2 regions of the Streptosporangium lutulentum genome follow, and region 1 is predicted to be linked to the other one. Evidence: riboswitches for the same ligand, from Rfam matches in the RefSeq annotation. Region 1 holds a riboswitch; the other holds the start of a gene.
What was found. A riboswitch is a leader RNA that binds a small molecule or an ion and turns the genes downstream of it on or off. The one in region 1 is predicted to bind glycine.

Region 1 (8,666 bases):
TGGTCTACGACGACACCTACGAGGACGCCTGGCGGCGCGGCTACCGGGACCTGGCCCCGTCCAACCTCTACAACGTCGACTACTCCCTTCTCGGCACCGCCAGGATCGAGCCGCTGCTGCGCCGGATCAGGCTCGGCATGGAAGGCGCGGGGATGTACGTCGAGTCGGCCAAGGGCGAGTGCAACCTCGGCCAGCACGAGATCGCCTTCCGCTACACGGACGCCCTCGCCACCTGCGACAACCACTCCGTCTACAAGAACGGCGCCAAGGAGATCGCCTCCCAGGAGGGCAGGTCGATCACCTTCATGGCCAAGCCGAACGAGCGCGAGGGCAACTCCTGCCACATCCACATCTCGCTCAGGAGCGACGACGGAGAGCCGATCATGGCCGGGTCCGAGCCGCACGGGCTGTCCAGGATCGGGCAGCACTTCATCGCCGGGCAGCTCGCCCTCATGCGCGAGTTCACCCTCCTGTACGCCCCGAACATCAACTCCTACAAGCGGTACGTGCCGGGCAGCTTCGCCCCCACCGCGATCAAGTGGGGTGTGGACAACAGGAGCTGCGCGCTGCGCCTGGTCGGCCACGGGCAGTCGCTGCGGATCGAGAACCGGGTGCCCGGCGGGGACGTCAACCCCTACCTGGCGGTCTCGGCGCTGATCGTGGCCGGGTTGCACGGCATCGAGCGCGAACTGCCGCTTGAGCAGGCGTTCACGGGAAACGCCTACGGGTCGGACGCCGAGACCGTGCCGCGTACGCTGCGTGAGGCCGTGGAGCTGTGGGAGGGCTCGGAGACCGCCAGGACCGCCTTCGGCGAGGACGTCGTGGCGCACTACGCGAACAACGCCCGGGTCGAGCTGGCCGCCTTCGATGCGGCTGTCACCGACTGGGAGCTTTTCAGGGGATTCGAACGGATGTGAGCGTGAAAATCATCAATCCGGCGACCGAAGAGGTCGTCGCCGACATCGAGATGGCGGACGCCGCCGAGGTGGACCGGGCCGTGGAACGCGCCAGGCGCGCGTTCGCCACCTGGCGGAACGTCGGCCCCGGGGACCGGGCCCGGCTGCTGCGGAGATTCGCCGCGCTGGTGGAGGAGCACGCCGAGGAACTGGCCCGGCTGGAGGTCGCCAACTCTGGGCACACGATCGGCAACGCCCGCTGGGAGGCCGGCAACGTCCGCGACGTGCTGAACTTCTACGCCGGGGCGCCCGAGCGCAACCACGGCCTGCAGATCCCGGTGCCCGGCGGGCTGGACGTCACGTTCCGGGAACCGCTGGGCGTCGTCGGCGTGATCGTGCCGTGGAACTTCCCGATGGTCATCATGACCTGGGGCGTGGCCCCGGCGCTGGCCGCGGGCAACACCGTGATCGTCAAGCCCGCCGAGTGGACGCCGCTGACCGCCCTGCGACTGGCCGAACTGGCATTGGCGGCGGGTCTCCCCGAGGGGGTCCTGCAGGTCCTGCCCGGGATCGGGGAGGTCGCGGGAGCGCGGCTGGTCGACCACCCGGACGTGGCGAAGATCGTGTTCACCGGCTCGACCGAGGTCGGCAAGGAGATCGCGGCGAAGTGCGCCGGGCAGGTCAAGCGGATCACGCTGGAACTGGGCGGCAAGAGCGCCAATGTGATCTTCGCCGACGCCGATCTGGAGAAGGCCGCCGCGACCGCGCCGTACGCGGTGTTCGACAACGCGGGCCAGGACTGCTGCGCGCGTTCGCGGATCCTGGTGGAGCGCTCGGTGTACGACGACTTCATGGCGCGCCTGTCGGAGGCGGTGCTGAAGGTCAAGGTCGGCGACCCCCGCGACGAGGGCACCGAGATGGGCCCGCTGATCAGCGCCGAGCACCGCGGCCGGGTGGCCTCCTTTGTCACCGGCTCCCCCTACCTGCAGGGTTCGTGCCCGTCCGGTCCCGGTTTCTGGTTCCCCGCGACGATCCTGACCCCTCAGGCGCCGGACGACCCGGCCTTCACCGAGGAGATCTTCGGGCCGGTGGTGTCGGTGGCGCCGTTCGACGACGAGGCGGACGCCGTACGGATCGCCAACGACACGCGATACGGCCTCAGCGGATCCATCTGGACCCGCGACGTCGGCCGCGCGCTCCGGGTGGCACGGGCGGTGGACGCGGGCAACCTCAGCGTGAACTCCCATTCGAGCGTCCGCTACTGGACGCCGTTCGGCGGTTTCAAACAGTCCGGGCTCGGACGCGAACTGGGCCCGGACGCCCTGTCCGCGTTCACCGAGACCAAGAACGTCTTCATTTCGGAGGATTGACAGATATGCAGCGTTTGCAGGGCCGGGTGGCCGTCATCACCGGCGCGGGAAGCGGCATCGGGCTGGCCACCGCGCGCCGGTTCGCCGAGGAAGGCGCCCACGTCGTGTGCGTGGATCTCGACGAGACGAGCGGGTCGGCGGCCGCGGCCGAGGTGAACGGCCTGTTCGTCAAGGCGGACGTCACCAGCGAGACCGACGTCGTCCGGATGTTCCAGACCGCGTTCGACACCTACGGCAGCGTGGACATCGCGTTCAACAACGCGGGCATCTCGCCGCCGGACGACGACTCGATCCTGGAGACCGGCCTCGACGCCTGGCGCCGGGTCCAGGAGGTCAACCTCACCTCGGTCTACCTGTGCTGCAAGTACGCCATCCCCTACATGCAACGCCAGGGCAAGGGCTCGATCATCAACACCGCGTCCTTCGTGGCCGTGATGGGATCGGCCACCAGCCAGATCTCCTACACCGCCTCGAAGGGCGGGGTGCTGGCCATGTCCCGCGAGCTCGGCGTGCAGTTCGCCCGCGAGGGCATCCGGGTGAACGCGCTCTGCCCGGGGCCGGTGAACACACCGCTGCTGCAGGAACTGTTCGCCAAGGACCCCGAGCGGGCGCAGCGCCGCCTGGTGCACATCCCGGTCGGCCGGTTCGCCGAGGCCTCCGAGATCGCCGCCGCGGTGGCCTTCCTGGCGTCGGACGACGCGAGCTTCATCACCGGGTCGGAGTTCCTGGTGGACGGCGGCATCTCGGGCGCCTACGTCACCCCGCTGTAGCGGGACGGGTGCCGCGGGGCGCCTCCGGCCGCCGAGCCGGCGCCCTGCGGCACCGCCGTCATGGACGGATGTCGTAGACCGACCACCGCCGAGCCGGCGCCCCCGGCACCGCCGTCGTGAACGGATGCCGTAAACCGAGCCGGCGCCCCCCGGCACCGCCGTCGTGAACAGGTGTCGTAGACCGACCATCGCCGAGCGGGTGCCGCACCTCACAGCGCCGTCATCGATAACATGCCGGAACGCGGGCATGACGCCCCTCGTCCCGGCCTCCGGCAAGAAAGAGATCATGTCCCGTCCCGTCATCGGCATCACCTGCTACGTCGAACCCGCGAAGTTCACCGTCTGGGAGATGACCACCGCGCTCCTGCCGTACAACTACGTCGACCACGTGGTCCGCGCGGGCGGGCAGCCGGTGCTCCTGCCCCCGGCGGGCGATCCCGCCGCGCTGGCGGGCCGCCTGGACGGGCTGATCCTGGCCGGTGGCGGAGACATCGATCCGGCGCGGTACGGCGAGACCACGCACGAGCTGACCGGCAACATCCGCGGGTTCCGCGACGACGCCGAGTTCGGGCTGGTCCGGACGGCCCTGGATCGGCGCATCCCGTTCCTCGGGATCTGCCGGGGTCTCCAGGTCCTGAACGTCGCCCTCGGCGGCAGCCTCCACCAGCACCTCCCCGACGTGGTCGGCCACCCGGATCACTCCCCGGCCCCCGGTCGATTCGGCCGGATGCCCGTACGGCCGGTGCCGGGCACCCGGCTCGCCAAGATCTTCGACGCCGAGAGCGTCGAGGCGGCCCACTACCACCACCAGGCGATCGACCGCCTGGGCGCGGGCCTGACCGTGTCCGCCCACACCGAGGACGGCACGATCGAGGCCGTCGAACTGGCCGGCCACCCGTTCGCCCTCGCGGTCCAGTGGCACCCCGAGAACGAGGACGAGTCCACCCTCTTCGAGGCCCTGGTCCGGCACATCCGCCCCTGAGCGGCGGGCGGCCGCGTTTCGCCGCCGCACGGGGATTTCGCAGGGCCGGTGCGGGCCGTTAGGCTGGTCACGACACCGATTGAATCCCGTGCGGGAGAGCGTCCTGACAGCCAGACCAGGACCCCTGAAGGAGCAAGCCCTCCCCGCGAACCTCTCAAGGCAAAGGACCGTACGGGTAGGTGCCCTCTGGAAAGCAGGCCTCGTGGCCTCGCCGAAGGTGAAAGTCCGGTAAAAACCGGGCGAAACTCTCAGGCACCCATGACAGAGGGGGAGGATGCTCTCATCTGTCCCCTGCCTGAGGTGCGAACATGTCCCGACCTACGCCGCTGCGCGGTGTCCACGAGACCCTCGGCGCGACGCTGACCGACTTCGCGGGCTGGCTGATGCCACTCCGCTACGGCAGCGAGTCCATCGAGCACAACGCGGTCCGCCAGGCGGCAGGCCTGTTCGACCTGTCCCACATGGGCGAGATCTTCGTGACCGGCGCGCAGGCCGGTGAGGCCCTCGACCACGCGCTGGTCGGCTACATCTCCGCCGTCGAAACGGGCCGCGCCCGCTACACGATGATCGTCGACGCCGAGGGCCACGTGCTGGACGATCTGATCGTCTACCGGCTGGCCCCCGACGAGTTCATGGTCGTCGCCAACGCCTCCAACTATCCCCGGGTGGCCGCCGAGCTCACCGACCGCGCCTCGTCCTTCGACGCGACGGTGGACGACCGCTCCGAGCAGTACGCGCTGATCGCGGTCCAGGGCCCGCGGGCACAGGCCATCCTGGGCGAGCTCACCGACGCCGACCTCGACGGGCTCAAGTACTACGCGGGACTGCCCGCCACCGTGGCCGGTCGCGAGGCTCTCGTCGCCCGCACCGGATACACCGGCGAGGACGGCTTCGAGCTGTTCGTCGCGGCCGGCGACGCGGAGCCGCTCTGGGCCGCGCTCACCAAGGCGGGCGAGCCGTACGGCCTGATCCCCGCCGGCCTGTCCGCGCGCGACACCCTTCGCCTGGAGGCGGGCATGCCGCTCTACGGCAACGAACTGTCCGCGGAGCACACTCCGTTCGACGCCGGGCTGGGCCGTGTGGTGAGGTTTGACAAACCGGGCGACTTCGTCGGCCGGGCCGCCCTGGAACCACTCAAGGACGTCCCGCCGGCCCGCCGCCTGGTCGGATTGATCGCGACCGGCCGCAGGGTACCCCGTCACGGGTATCCGGTGGTGGTCGCCGGCGACGGCAGCGTCGTCGGCGAGGTCACCAGCGGGGCGCCCTCCCAGTCACTGGGCAGGCCCATCGCGATGGCCTACGTGGACAACGGCCTGTCCACCGGCCTGGCCGTGGACATCCGAGGTAGCCACGAGGCGGTCGACGTCGTCGAACTGCCTTTCTACAGGAGGAAAAAGTGAGCAGCATTCCCGATGACCTGCAGTACACCAAGGAGCACGAGTGGGTCGCCGGCATCGATGACGGCCTGACCCTCACCGTGGGCATCACCGAATACGCCGCCGAGGCGCTGGGCGACGTGGTCTTCGTACAGGTCCCCGAGATCGGTACGACGGTCGCCGCCGGCGACGCGGTCGGCGAGGTCGAGTCGACCAAGTCGGTCAGCGACATCTTCGCCCCGGTCGGCGGCGAGATCGTCGAGGTCAACCAGACGGTCGTCGAAGACCCCTCGCTGGTCAACAGCGACTCCTACGGCGACGGCTGGCTGTTCCGCATCCGCCTTGAGGGCACCGCCGACGATCTGCTGTCCCCCGAGGAGTACACCGCGCTCACCTCTGGTGAGTCATAAAATTTCCCATCTTGCGCCGTGACCACGCGCACCGACGCGTGCGCGTGGTCACGGCGATGTGAAGGACCAGATCAATGACGATCAGTGTCTTCGATCTTTTCAAGATCGGAATCGGCCCGTCCAGTTCCCACACCGGCGGGCCGATGGCCGCCGCCCACAAGTTCGCCCGGGGGCTCGACCAGGACGGACTCCTGGAGAAGACCGCCAGGGTCGAGGTCATCCTGTACGGCTCGCTCGGGCTGACCGGCAAGGGGCACGGCAGCGACAAGGCCGTCCTGCTCGGCCTGACAGGCGAGAAGCCCGAACTCGTCGACGTCGACACCGTGGACGAGCGGCTGGCCGCCATGCGCGCGTCCGGCCGGATCTCCCTGTACGGCTCCCACGAGATCCCTTTCGTCATCGGTGAGGACCTGGTCTTCGAACGCAAGATCTCCCTCCCCGGCCATCCCAACGGCATGCGCTTCACCGCCTTCTCCGAGAACGGCGAGGCCCACCGCGAGAAGGTCTACTACTCGGTGGGCGGCGGCTTCGTCGTGGACGAGAACGCCACGGGCGCCGACCGGATCAAGCAGGACGACACCGTGGTGCCGTACCCCTTCCTGTCGGCCGCCGAGCTCCTCGCCCACTGCCACGAGACGGGCCTGTCGATCTCCGGGCTGATGCTGGAGAACGAGAAGGCGTTCGGCCGCACCGAGGCCGAGATCCGCGCCCAGCTCCTCCACCTCTGGAAGGTCATGTCGGAGTCCGTACGGCGGGGCATCTCCAAGGAGGGCGTGCTGCCCGGCGGCCTGAAGGTCCGCCGCCGAGCCCACCAGCTCCACCGGCAGCTCCAGGGCGAGTCCCCGGACAAGGACTCGCTGCAGACCATGGACTGGGTCTCGCTGTTCGCCCTCGCCGTCAACGAGGAGAACGCCGCCGGCGGCCGGATCGTCACCGCTCCCACCAACGGCGCCGCGGGCATCATCCCCGCGGTGCTCACCTACTACGACCGCTTCACGCGGCGGTCAGACGACGAGGGAGTGGTCCGCTTCCTGCTGACCGCCGGAGCGATCGGGGTGCTGTTCAAGGAGAACGCCTCCATCTCCGGCGCCGAGGTCGGCTGCCAGGGCGAGGTCGGCTCGGCCTGCTCGATGGCCGCCGCCGGGCTCACCGAGGTGCTGGGCGGAACCCCCGAGCAGGTGGAGAACGCCGCCGAGATCGGCATCGAGCACAACCTGGGCCTGACCTGCGACCCGATCGGCGGCCTGGTCCAGATCCCGTGCATCGAGCGCAACGCGGTGGCCTCGATCAAGGCCATCGCCGCGGCCAGGATCGCGCTGCGCGGCGACGGCCGTCACTTCGTGTCCCTGGACAAGGCGATCAAAACGATGCGCGACACCGGTCGCGACATGCTCGACAAGTACAAGGAGACCAGCCGCGGCGGCCTCGCCGTGAACGTCATCGAATGCTGACCGGCCCCCCTCGGGGGGACCGATCGGCCCACGCTGACCGCTGACGACCCATGACCGACGCCGGTCAGACCGCACCGATCGGCGTCGGCCCATGACCGATGCCGATCGGGGGGCGCTGACCGCCGACGGCCCATGGCCGGCGCCGATCGGGGCCTCTCGACCGACGCCGGTCGAGAGGCGGCGCGGGCGAGGGACGCTGACCGCCGACGGCTCATGGCCGGCGCCGGGCGAGGGGCGACGTCGACCGCCGACAGTCCGCGTCGTCCCCCTGATCGGCTCCGCCCCGCGGTGATCCGCCCGCGACCGCCCCTCCGACAAACAGTCCAAATCAACACAACTTTCGCTGTCTCGTACAAGACCATCTGATCCCGCACCTATGCTGGGTGGCCTTGTCGGAGAGACTCAGGAGGTTCTGGTGTCAACGGGAACGCCCCCGGCGAGTCGCCCTCAGCGCTTGCTCCGCTTCCTCGGCGCACACTGGCTCTTCCTGGCCGCTCTCCTGGCCGGCGGCGGACTCCGGGCTCTGGCCGTGCTCGGCTACCGGCCGGCCCTGTGGTTCTGGGCCGACTCGTTCGTCTACCTCGGCGGCGGGCTCGACCCCCGTCCCATGGAGTCGCGCCCGTCGGGCTACTCGCTGTTCCTGTGGATGCTGGAGCCGCTGTCCAGCGTCCAGGCCGTGGTCGTGGTCCAGCACCTGCTCGGACTGACCGTGGCCGCCTGCGTCTACCTGCTGCTGCGCCGCCTGGGCGGGCTGCCAGGATGGGGCGCGACGCTCGCCGCGCTGCCCGTGCTGCTGGACGTCCACCAGGTCCAGCTCGAACACCTCGTCATGGCGGACCTGCTCTTCCAGTTCCTGGCGGTGCTCGCGGTCACGCTGCTGCTGTGGTGGCGGCGCCCACCGGTGTGGGTCGCGCTGCTCGCCGGGATCCTGCTGGCCGCGGCGACCGTCACCCGGACGATCGGGCTGCCGCTGATCGCCGTGGCGCTGGTCGGCATGCTGATCCGCCGAGCCGGGTGGAGGGCGGTCACCGCCGCCACCCTGGCCGCCGCGATCGGCCTGGGCTCCTATGCCGTCTGGTTCGAATCCGAGTACGGGAGCTACGGGCTGACCCGGGGCAACGCCTTCCTGTGGGCGCGCACCGCCACCTTCGCCGACTGCGAGAAGATCAAGCCCACCGGGCCGGAGGCCGCGCTCTGCCCCACGGAGCCGGTGGGCGAACGACCGGCGCCGCCGGTCTACATCTGGGACGGCGCGTCACCACTGAACAAGATCAAGGGCACCTGGGCCGAACGGGACAAACTCGCCGGTGACTTCGCCACCCAGGCCATCCTCGCCCAGCCCCTGGACTTCCTCCGGGCGGGCCTGACCGATGTGGCCTACATCTTCGACTGGAACCGCCGCGTCTACCCC
Region 2 (8,666 bases), 2.1 Mb from region 1:
CACCGCGATCGACGCGCTCACCGCCGCCGCCAGAAGGCCGGAGATGGTCTTCGCGGCGGACGGGCGGGGCGGCTTCATCGTGCCCGAGTTCGGCCCCACGGTGGACGGCCTGGCGGTTTTCCTGCGCCTGCTCGGCCTGGTGGCCAGGACCCGGCTGTCGCTCAGCCAGATCGACGCCAGGATCCCCGAGGCCAAGCTGCTGCGCCGGACGGTGCCGACCCCGTGGGCGGCCAAGGGCGCGGTGATGCGATCGGTCATCGAGGCCGCCGAGCACCACCGCATCGACACCACCGACGGGGTGCGGGTCGTCGCCGAGGACGGGAGCTGGGCGCTGGTGCTGCCCGACCCGGCCGAGGCCGTCACCCACCTGTGGGCCGAGGGGTCCGACGTCGACTCCGCGCAGGTCATGATCGAGCACTGGGCGCGAGTGGTGGAGGAGGCGGCCGGCGGCTGACGGGCGGTCACCCGGTCCCGGCCTCCCGGCCTCCCGGCGAACACGGCGGACGCGGCGAACACGGCGGATCACCTGGACACGAAACCCACAGCAAACACAGCGAATACAGCGCGGCGGCATGGACCGCGGGCAGTACCCGCTGTAACTTTGTCACCGACCGAACCCGCGGTCCGCGTCAGCCTTGACCTTCGCGTCTCATCACTGTAGGTTGCGACATTCGCAGTCTGAAAGAACACTTGAGAAGCGAAGAAGCGAGGCGCGCATCCTGAGCACCGTTGCCGCGTCTTCGCGGTAGGAGGCCGAGCCGATCGATGCCGAGCGTCTACTGCACGCAGTGCGGTCATGCCAACCCTGAGGATGCCCGTTTCTGTTCACATTGCGGGTCGCCGCTGAGCAGGGCCGAACCACCCGGAGACAGCACGTCGACCATCTCCCTCTCCGGGATCGAGGCCTACGAGGCGGAGACCGGAGAGACGCTTCTCGCCGAGCGGCAAGCCGTGGAGCAGTTGCCCCCGGGCACCGCGTTGCTGGTCGCCATGCGCGGTCCCAACGCGGGCAGCCGTTTTCTCCTGGACAACGACCTCACCACAGTGGGCCGTCATCCCGCGAGCGACATCTTCCTCGACGACGTCACGGTCTCGCGGCGTCACGTGGAGTTCTACCGGCACGGCGGCGCGATGTTCACCGTCCGTGACGTCGGCAGCCTGAACGGCACCTACGTCAACCGCGAGCGGATCGAGGAGGTCCCGCTGTACGGCGGGGACGAAGTGCAGATCGGCAAGTTCCGCCTGGTCTTCCTCACCCGTGGCGCCGCTGGAGGATGATGAGCTCGCAGGCCGCTCGTGCGCACATGAGCATCGGGGAGGTGCTCGCTCTCCTGCAGAGCGAGTTCCCCGACGTCAGCATCTCCAAGATTCGTTTCCTGGAGGGCGAGGGGTTGATCGAGCCGGAGCGCAGTCCCTCCGGCTACCGCAAGTTCACCTACGCCGACGTCGAGCGGCTGCGCTACATCCTCAGCGAGCAGCGTGACCGCTACCTGCCGCTGCGTGTGATCAAGGACCACCTCGAGGCGGCCGATCGCGACGATCGGCCGGTCTCGAAACCGCGGGCCGTCCCCGACGACGCGCCCCCCGAGGTCCGTCTCAGCCGCGAGGAGCTCCTCGCCGCCGCCGAGCTCGACGAGGAGACCCTCACAGAGCTGGAGGACTACGGCCTGCTGGCCGCCGTGGCCCGCCACTACAACGCCGAGGCGCTGGCCGTGGCCCGCAGCGTCGGCGCCCTCGCGGCCTTCGGCCTGCGGGCGCGTCACCTGCGGGCGGTCAGGGCCGCCGCCGAGCGCGAGGCCGGCCTCGTGGAGCAGGCCGTCGCCCCTCTGCTGCGCCGCCGGGGGCCGGGCGCCATCGACCAGGCCGACGAGACGGCCAGGGAGATAACGGGCCTGCTGCTGGAATTGCACGCCTCACTTCTGCGTTCGGGCGTTCGTGGGGTCCTGGGCCGGTGAGAACCTGACCAGGCACTCGTACCCCCACGAGTGTTACGTTGAACAAACCGGTCGGAATCCAGCGAAGACGGAGCAGCCCGTGTTGCAGATGGAGGTCGTGGGCGTTCGGGTTGAGATGCCCTCCAACCAGCCGATCGTCCTGCTCAAGGAGGCGCAAGGAGAGCGCTATCTACCGATCTGGATCGGTATGACTGAGGCCACGGCGATCGCCATGGCCCAGGCCGAGGAGCCACCGCCCCGGCCGCTCACCCATGACCTTTTCCGTGATGTGCTCGACGGGCTGGGGATCCGGCTGAGCACGGTCAACATCGTCGCGCTACGCGACGGGATCTTCTTCGCCGATCTTGTGTTCTCGAACGGGGTCGAGGTGAGCGCCCGTCCTTCGGACTCGATCGCCTTGGCACTCCGCACCGGCGCACGCATCTTCGCGAGCGAGGAGGTGGTCCGGGAAGCCGGGGTGATCATTCCCGACGACCAGGAGGACGAAGTGGAGAAGTTCAGGGAATTCCTTGACACGATTACGCCCGAGGACTTTGGTCGCGCGGGGTAGGTATTTCGGTGCATTTACGCTTCACGACGCGCCGGGTGGGGTCGTTGACTGAGCTTGGCCCCAGTCTTACGGTGCAAGTGAAACCTGCGGCCGTGCGCAAACCCCCAGATCAGGCCGTGGGATGAGAGAAAGCCGGAGGTCCGCGTGGCGGTCAGCAGCGGCGAGGATAGAAACGCCGATCAGGATGACCCGGAACGGCGCCAATCGGCACGTCAGCGCGCGGGTGAAGAAGGTCTGCTGTTCGACGGGCAACCGGTGAAAGTGCCCGCCGACATCGGATACAAAGGTGCGACGGCCTGTGCCGCGGTCGGCATCACCTACCGGCAACTGGATTACTGGGCGCGCACCGGACTGGTCGAGCCCACCGTGCGAGCCGCTCACGGTTCGGGTTCCCAACGGCTGTACGGCTTCCGCGACATCCTCGTGCTCAAGGTCGTCAAGCGGCTTCTCGACACCGGCGTCTCCCTCCAGCAGATCCGCATCGCGGTGCAGCACCTGCGTGACCGCGGCGTCAACCACCTCGCCCAGATCACGTTGATGAGCGACGGGGTGAGCGTCTACGAGTGCACCTCGCCCGACGAGGTCATCGACCTGCTCCAGGGCGGTCAGGGCGTCTTCGGCATCGCGCTCGGACGGGTGTGGCAGGAGGTGGAGGGCTCCCTCGCAGATCTTCCCGGCGAACCCGCGGAGTCGGGCGAGAGCCCTTTAGAAGATCATCACGCCGATGAGCTGGCCCGTCGTCGCAGGGCTCGCCGTACGGGGTAAAGTTGTCTCGCCACTGACACCGTGCGGGAGAGACCCCGACAAGATCGGGGCGCCGAAGGAGCAACCTCCCCGGAATCTCTCAGGCACCCTGTACCGCGCGGATGAGGCAACTCTGGAAAGAAGGCACGTCCGCCAGACGTGTCTCACCGACGGTGAAAGTCTCCCCGGCAGGGAAGGCGAAGCTCTCAGGTCGAGGTGACAGAGGGGGAATCCGGCATACGCCCGCGCCCTGCGCCGGTCTCCACCGCATCGGGAGGCTCTCCATGACCGACCTGTCACCGCTCAGTGAGCTCATATCTCCGCCGTTCGCGACCCGCCACATCGGGCCTGACGACGCAGCCCAGACCCGCATGCTGGAGGCGGTCGGATTCGCCTCCACCGCCGACATGATCGCGGTGGCCGTTCCGGAGGCGATCCGGGTCTCCGACCGGCTGAGCCTGCCCCCGGCGGCGAGCGAGCCCGAGGCCATCGCCGAGCTGCGCGCCCTCGCGAAGCGCAACAGCGTGCTCACCTCGATGATCGGCCTCGGCTACCACGACACGATCACCCCGGGTGTCATCCGCCGCAACCTCCTGGAGAACCCGGGCTGGTACACCGCGTACACGCCCTACCAGCCGGAGATCTCCCAGGGCCGGCTGGAGGCCCTGCTCAACTTCCAGACGGTCGTCTCCGACCTGACCGCGCTCGACGTCGCCGGCGCCTCCCTGCTGGACGAGGCCACCGCCGCGGCCGAGGCCATGACCCTGGCCCGCCGCGCGAGCCGCACGACCACGAACGTGTTCGTGGTCGACGCCGACGCGCTGCCGCAGACCAAGGCGGTGCTGCGGACCCGGGCCGAGCCGCTCGGCATCGAGCTGGTCGAGAACGACCTCACTGGCGAACTCCCCGAGTGCTTCGGCGTGCTCGTCCAGTACCCGGGCGCCGGCGGCCGGGTCGGGGACTTCCGCGCCGTCGCCGACGCCGCGCACGCGATCGGCGCCCAGGTGGTCGCCGCCGCCGACCTGCTCGCCCTCACCGTGCTCGCCGCGCCCGGCGAGCTCGGCGCCGACATCGCGATCGGCTCCTCGCAGCGCTTCGGCGTCCCGCTCGGCTTCGGCGGCCCCCACGCGGCCTACATGGCGGTTCGCGAGGGACTGCAGCGTCAGATGCCCGGCCGCCTGGTCGGAGTCTCCCAGGACGCCGACAGGCGCCCCGCCTACCGGCTCGCCCTGCAGACCCGCGAGCAGCACATCCGCAGGGAGAAGGCGACCAGCAACATCTGCACCGCGCAGGTGCTGCTCGCCGTGATCGCGGGCATGTACGCCGTCTACCACGGTCCCGAGGGGCTGCGCCGGATCGGCCTCCGCGCCCACCGGCACGCCGTCGTGCTCGCCGAGGGCCTCCGCCAGGGCGGCGTCGAGGTCGTGCACGACACCTTCTTCGACACCGTGCTGGCCAGGGTGCCCGGCCGCGCGGCCGAGATCGTCGCCGCGGCCCGCGACAACGGGATCAACCTGCGCCTGGCCGACGCCGACCACGTGGGCGTCACCTGCGATGAGAAGACCGAGTTCGTCCATCTGGAGCAGGTCCTGGCGGCCTTCGAGGTCAACGGCGCGGTCCTGGCCGACCTCGACTCCACCACGCACGACGCCCTGCCCGCCGCCCTGGTGCGCACCAGCGAATACCTGACCCACCCGGTCTTCCACAGCCACCGCTCCGAGACGGCGCTGCTGCGTTACCTGCGCAAGCTCCAGGACAAGGACATCGCGCTCGACCGGTCGATGATCCCGCTGGGCTCCTGCACCATGAAGCTCAACGCGACCACCGAGATGGAGCCGATCACCTGGCCGGAGTTCGCCGGGCTGCACCCCTACGCTCCCGAGGACCAGGCCAGGGGCTACATCGAGCTGATCGGGGAGCTGGAGGGCTGGCTGGCCGAGGTCACCGGCTACGACGCCGTGTCGATCCAGCCCAACGCCGGCTCCCAGGGCGAGTTCGCGGGCCTCCTGGCGATCCGCGCCTACCACAAGGCGCGTGGCGAGGGGAGCCGGGACGTCTGCCTGATCCCGTCCTCCGCGCATGGCACCAACGCCGCCAGCGCCGTCATGGCGGGCATGCGCGTGACCGTGGTCGCCTGTGACGACAACGGCAACGTGGACCTCGCCGACCTCACCGCGAAGATCGAGAAGCACCGTGACCGGCTCGCCGCGATCATGGTGACCTACCCGTCCACGCACGGCGTGTACGAGGAGACGATCGTCCAGATCTGCGAGCTGGTGCACGAGGCGGGCGGCCAGGTCTACGTCGACGGCGCCAACCTCAACGCGCTGGTCGGCCTGGCCAAGCTGGGTGAGTTCGGGGCGGACGTCTCCCACCTGAACCTGCACAAGACCTTCTGCATCCCGCACGGCGGCGGCGGCCCCGGCGTCGGCCCGGTCGCGGTCCGCGCTCACCTCGCCGACTACCTGCCCGGCCACCCGCTGCGCGACGACTCCCCGGTCGGCCCGGTCTCGGCCGCGCCGTACGGCTCGGCGGGCATCCTGCCCATCTCCTGGGCGTACATCCGGATGATGGGCGCCGACGGGCTCAGGGCGGCCACCGAGCAGGCCATCCTGTCGGCCAACTACCTGGCCCGCAGGCTCAGCCCGCACTACCCGGTCCTCTACACCGGCCGCGGCGGCCTGGTCGCCCACGAGTGCATCATCGACCTGCGCCAGATCACCAAGGAGACCGGCGTGACCGTGGACGACGTGGCCAAGCGGCTCATCGACTACGGCTTCCACGCGCCGACCATGTCCTTCCCCGTGGCCGGCACGCTGATGATCGAACCGACGGAGAGCGAGGACCTGGCCGAGCTCGACAGGTTCTGCGAGGCGATGACCGCGATCCGGGGCGAGATCGAGAAGGTCGCCTCCGGGGCGTACGACAAGGTCGACAACCCGCTGCGCAACGCCCCGCACACGGCCGACTGCCTGGTCGCCGACGAGTGGGCCCACCCCTACACGCGCACCGAGGCGGCCTACCCGCTGGCCTCCCTGCGCGACGGCAAGTACTGGTCGCCGGTCCGCCGCATCGACCAGGCCTACGGCGACCGCAACCTGGTGTGCTCCTGCCCGCCGCTGGAGGCCTACGAGGACTGATCCACCCGGTGCGGCTCACCTCGCCGGGTGAGCCGCACACCCGTCGCCTATGGAGGGGGACGTGCGTGGCCCCGAGTCGTTAGGCTCGGGGCGTTTCCTTATTCCGGGGAAGGACCTTGCATGCCAGAGGTGGACACGCGTCCCTTGCACACCGCGCGGAAGCTGGCCGAGGCGGGCGATCTCGACGGCGCCGCCACGATCTTCGCGGAACTGGCCGCCGATCCGGCGGAGCCCGACCGGGCCCAGGCGGCGGTGGGTCTGGCGGTGGTGCTGGAGGAGAGCGGAGACGTGCCGGGAGCCCGTGCGGCCGCGCGCACGGCACTGGGGACCGGTCACCCGGAATTCGCCGCGCAGGCCGCCTGCCTGCTCGCCGGGAGCTTCGAGCGGGAGGATCTGGTCGACCAGGCCCGGGCCGCCTGGCAGGCCGCGCTCGGGCTCGGCAATCCGGCCTACGTCCCGCTGGCGCACATGGCCCTCGCCAGGCTCGCCACAGGGGACCAGGAGGCGGAGGAGGCGCTGCGGGCGGCTCTGGCCACCGCCGACCCGGAGATCGCCTCTCGGGCCGCTCAGAGGCTGGCCGAGGTGTTCTTGGAGGAGGGCGAGGCGGGCGCGGCCGCGGAGGTGCTCCTGGAGGCGCTCTCGGTGCCGGAGGTGGCCGAGGTGCCCAGGTTACGGGTGATGCTCGGCATCGCCCATCTGGAGCTGGCGTGCGCCGAGTTCTCCGCGGCGGTCGAGGAGGGCGGCGACGTCGAGACCAGCGCGCTGGCCATCGAGCTCCTGGCCCGCACGCTCCCGCTCAGAGGGCGTGACGAGGACGCCGAGCGGGTGTGGAGCTACGGACTGGAAAGCACCGACGAGGAGCTCGCCGCCGAGGTCCGTCTCCGGCTCGACCGCGACGCCTGAGCCCCGTGGGGGGCTCAGGTCTCAGTCGCGGCCGCGGTCGCGCCGGTTGCCGATCGCGTGGGCGAGGTTGATCGCCACGATGCCCACCCAGGCCAGCAGCAGCCCCGCGGTGCCCGCCTCCGTCGCGGCGATGGCGGTCAGCGGGATACCGATGCCCATCGAGCCCAGCGCGATCGGGATCGAGGGATTGCCGCTCTTCTTCCGCGGCGGGGCAGAGGGGTGGGGCGGGGCCCCGGCGGCGTGCATCTCGGCCCGGACGCGGTGGGCGATGCTCTGGTCGAGGCGCTCGACGAACGACTCGACCAGGGCGGCCTCGTATTCCGGGCCGAGCTCCCGGCGGGCCTCGATGGTGGCTCGCATGTCCTGGCGAATATCTTGATAGTCCGGCACTCTCTGATTCTCCACGTGAGTGCGGCCCTTGGTATCAGCCGTTAGGACGAGATCTGTGTCCACTCCGAGTTCGAGACGCGTGTCCACCGCGGTCGCGGTGCCGCCTGTGGAGATCGTGACTCCGCACGGCCCGGCCGTCGCGGAGATCGACGAGGTCGCCGCGGCCCGCTTCCTGCTGGTGCTCACCCACGGTTCGGCCGGGGGAGTGGACGCCCCGGACCTGCTGGCCGTACGGGACGCCGTGACGGGAATCGGGGGCGTGGTCGCGCGGGTGCTTCAGCCGTTCCGCATGCGGGGCGCCCGGGCGCCGGGGTCGGCGGTCAAGCAGGACGAGGCGTGGGAGGCGCTGGTGGCCGCGCTTCGCGGGCGCTATCCGGGGCTGCCGCTCGTGCAGGGCGGGCGGAGCAACGGCGCCAGGGTCGCGTGCCGTACGGCTCCGCGGGCCGGGGCCGAGGCGGTCGTCGCGCTGGCGTTCCCGTTGCACCCGCCGGGCAGACCGGAGCGGTCTCGCGCCGGGGAGCTGCGCGCGGCGGGCGTGGACGTGCTGGTGGTGAGCGGAGACCGAGACCCCTTCGGCGTGCCCGAGGCGGCGGACACCGCGCGACTGGTGGTGCTTCCGGGGGAGGGCCACGATCTCAAGAAGGCCCCCGCCCGTGTGGGGGAGGCCGTCGCCGAGTGGCTCGATGTGAGGATGCGGCCGGGCTCGGCGTGATGGTCGGAGCGTGACGGTCAGACGACGCCGGCCAGTGGACGGTGCGGCTCGATGACGGCGCCGTCGGGCAGGAGCTCGCCGGTGTCCTCGAACAACACCACACCGTTGCAGAGCAGGCTCCATCCCTGCTCGGGATGGGCTGCCATCGTGCGGGCGGCTTCGCGGTCCAGCGCGTCGGCGGACGGACAGGACGGCTCGTGCGGGCACATCGGCGTGCCTCCGGATCTCTCGTGTCGGCTCGCTGGGGTCGACATCGGACAGCCGGTGGGGAC

Region 2: linked by a shared signal. The riboswitch ahead of gcvP (aminomethyl-transferring glycine dehydrogenase) and the one ahead of gcvT (glycine cleavage system aminomethyltransferase GcvT) in region 1 are both predicted to bind glycine.

The regions. Positions count from the first base shown of each region.
Region 1 covers NZ_JAUSQU010000001.1:5,826,017-5,834,682, forward strand. The annotation lists gene J2853_RS25900 (glutamine synthetase family protein) at 1-917, shown strand, start outside; gene J2853_RS25905 (aldehyde dehydrogenase family protein) at 920-2,266, shown strand; gene J2853_RS25910 (3-oxoacyl-ACP reductase) at 2,272-3,036, shown strand; gene J2853_RS25915 (gamma-glutamyl-gamma-aminobutyrate hydrolase family protein) at 3,284-4,018, shown strand; glycine riboswitch at 4,100-4,198, shown strand; glycine riboswitch at 4,199-4,293, shown strand; gene gcvT (glycine cleavage system aminomethyltransferase GcvT) at 4,327-5,418, shown strand; gene gcvH (glycine cleavage system protein GcvH) at 5,415-5,804, shown strand; gene J2853_RS25930 (L-serine ammonia-lyase) at 5,879-7,255, shown strand; gene J2853_RS25935 (hypothetical protein) at 7,671-8,666, shown strand, end outside.
Region 2 covers NZ_JAUSQU010000001.1:3,685,844-3,694,509, reverse strand. The annotation lists gene J2853_RS16535 (mannose-1-phosphate guanyltransferase) at 1-454, shown strand, start outside; gene J2853_RS16530 (double zinc ribbon and FHA domain-containing protein) at 766-1,278, shown strand; gene ftsR (transcriptional regulator FtsR) at 1,305-1,955, shown strand; gene J2853_RS16520 (bifunctional nuclease family protein) at 2,035-2,505, shown strand; gene J2853_RS16515 (MerR family transcriptional regulator) at 2,650-3,270, shown strand; glycine riboswitch at 3,285-3,376, shown strand; gene gcvP (aminomethyl-transferring glycine dehydrogenase) at 3,534-6,389, shown strand; gene J2853_RS16505 (hypothetical protein) at 6,510-7,292, shown strand; gene J2853_RS16500 (hypothetical protein) at 7,314-7,652, opposite strand; gene J2853_RS16495 (alpha/beta hydrolase family protein) at 7,789-8,394, shown strand; gene J2853_RS16490 (DUF5999 family protein) at 8,412-8,603, opposite strand.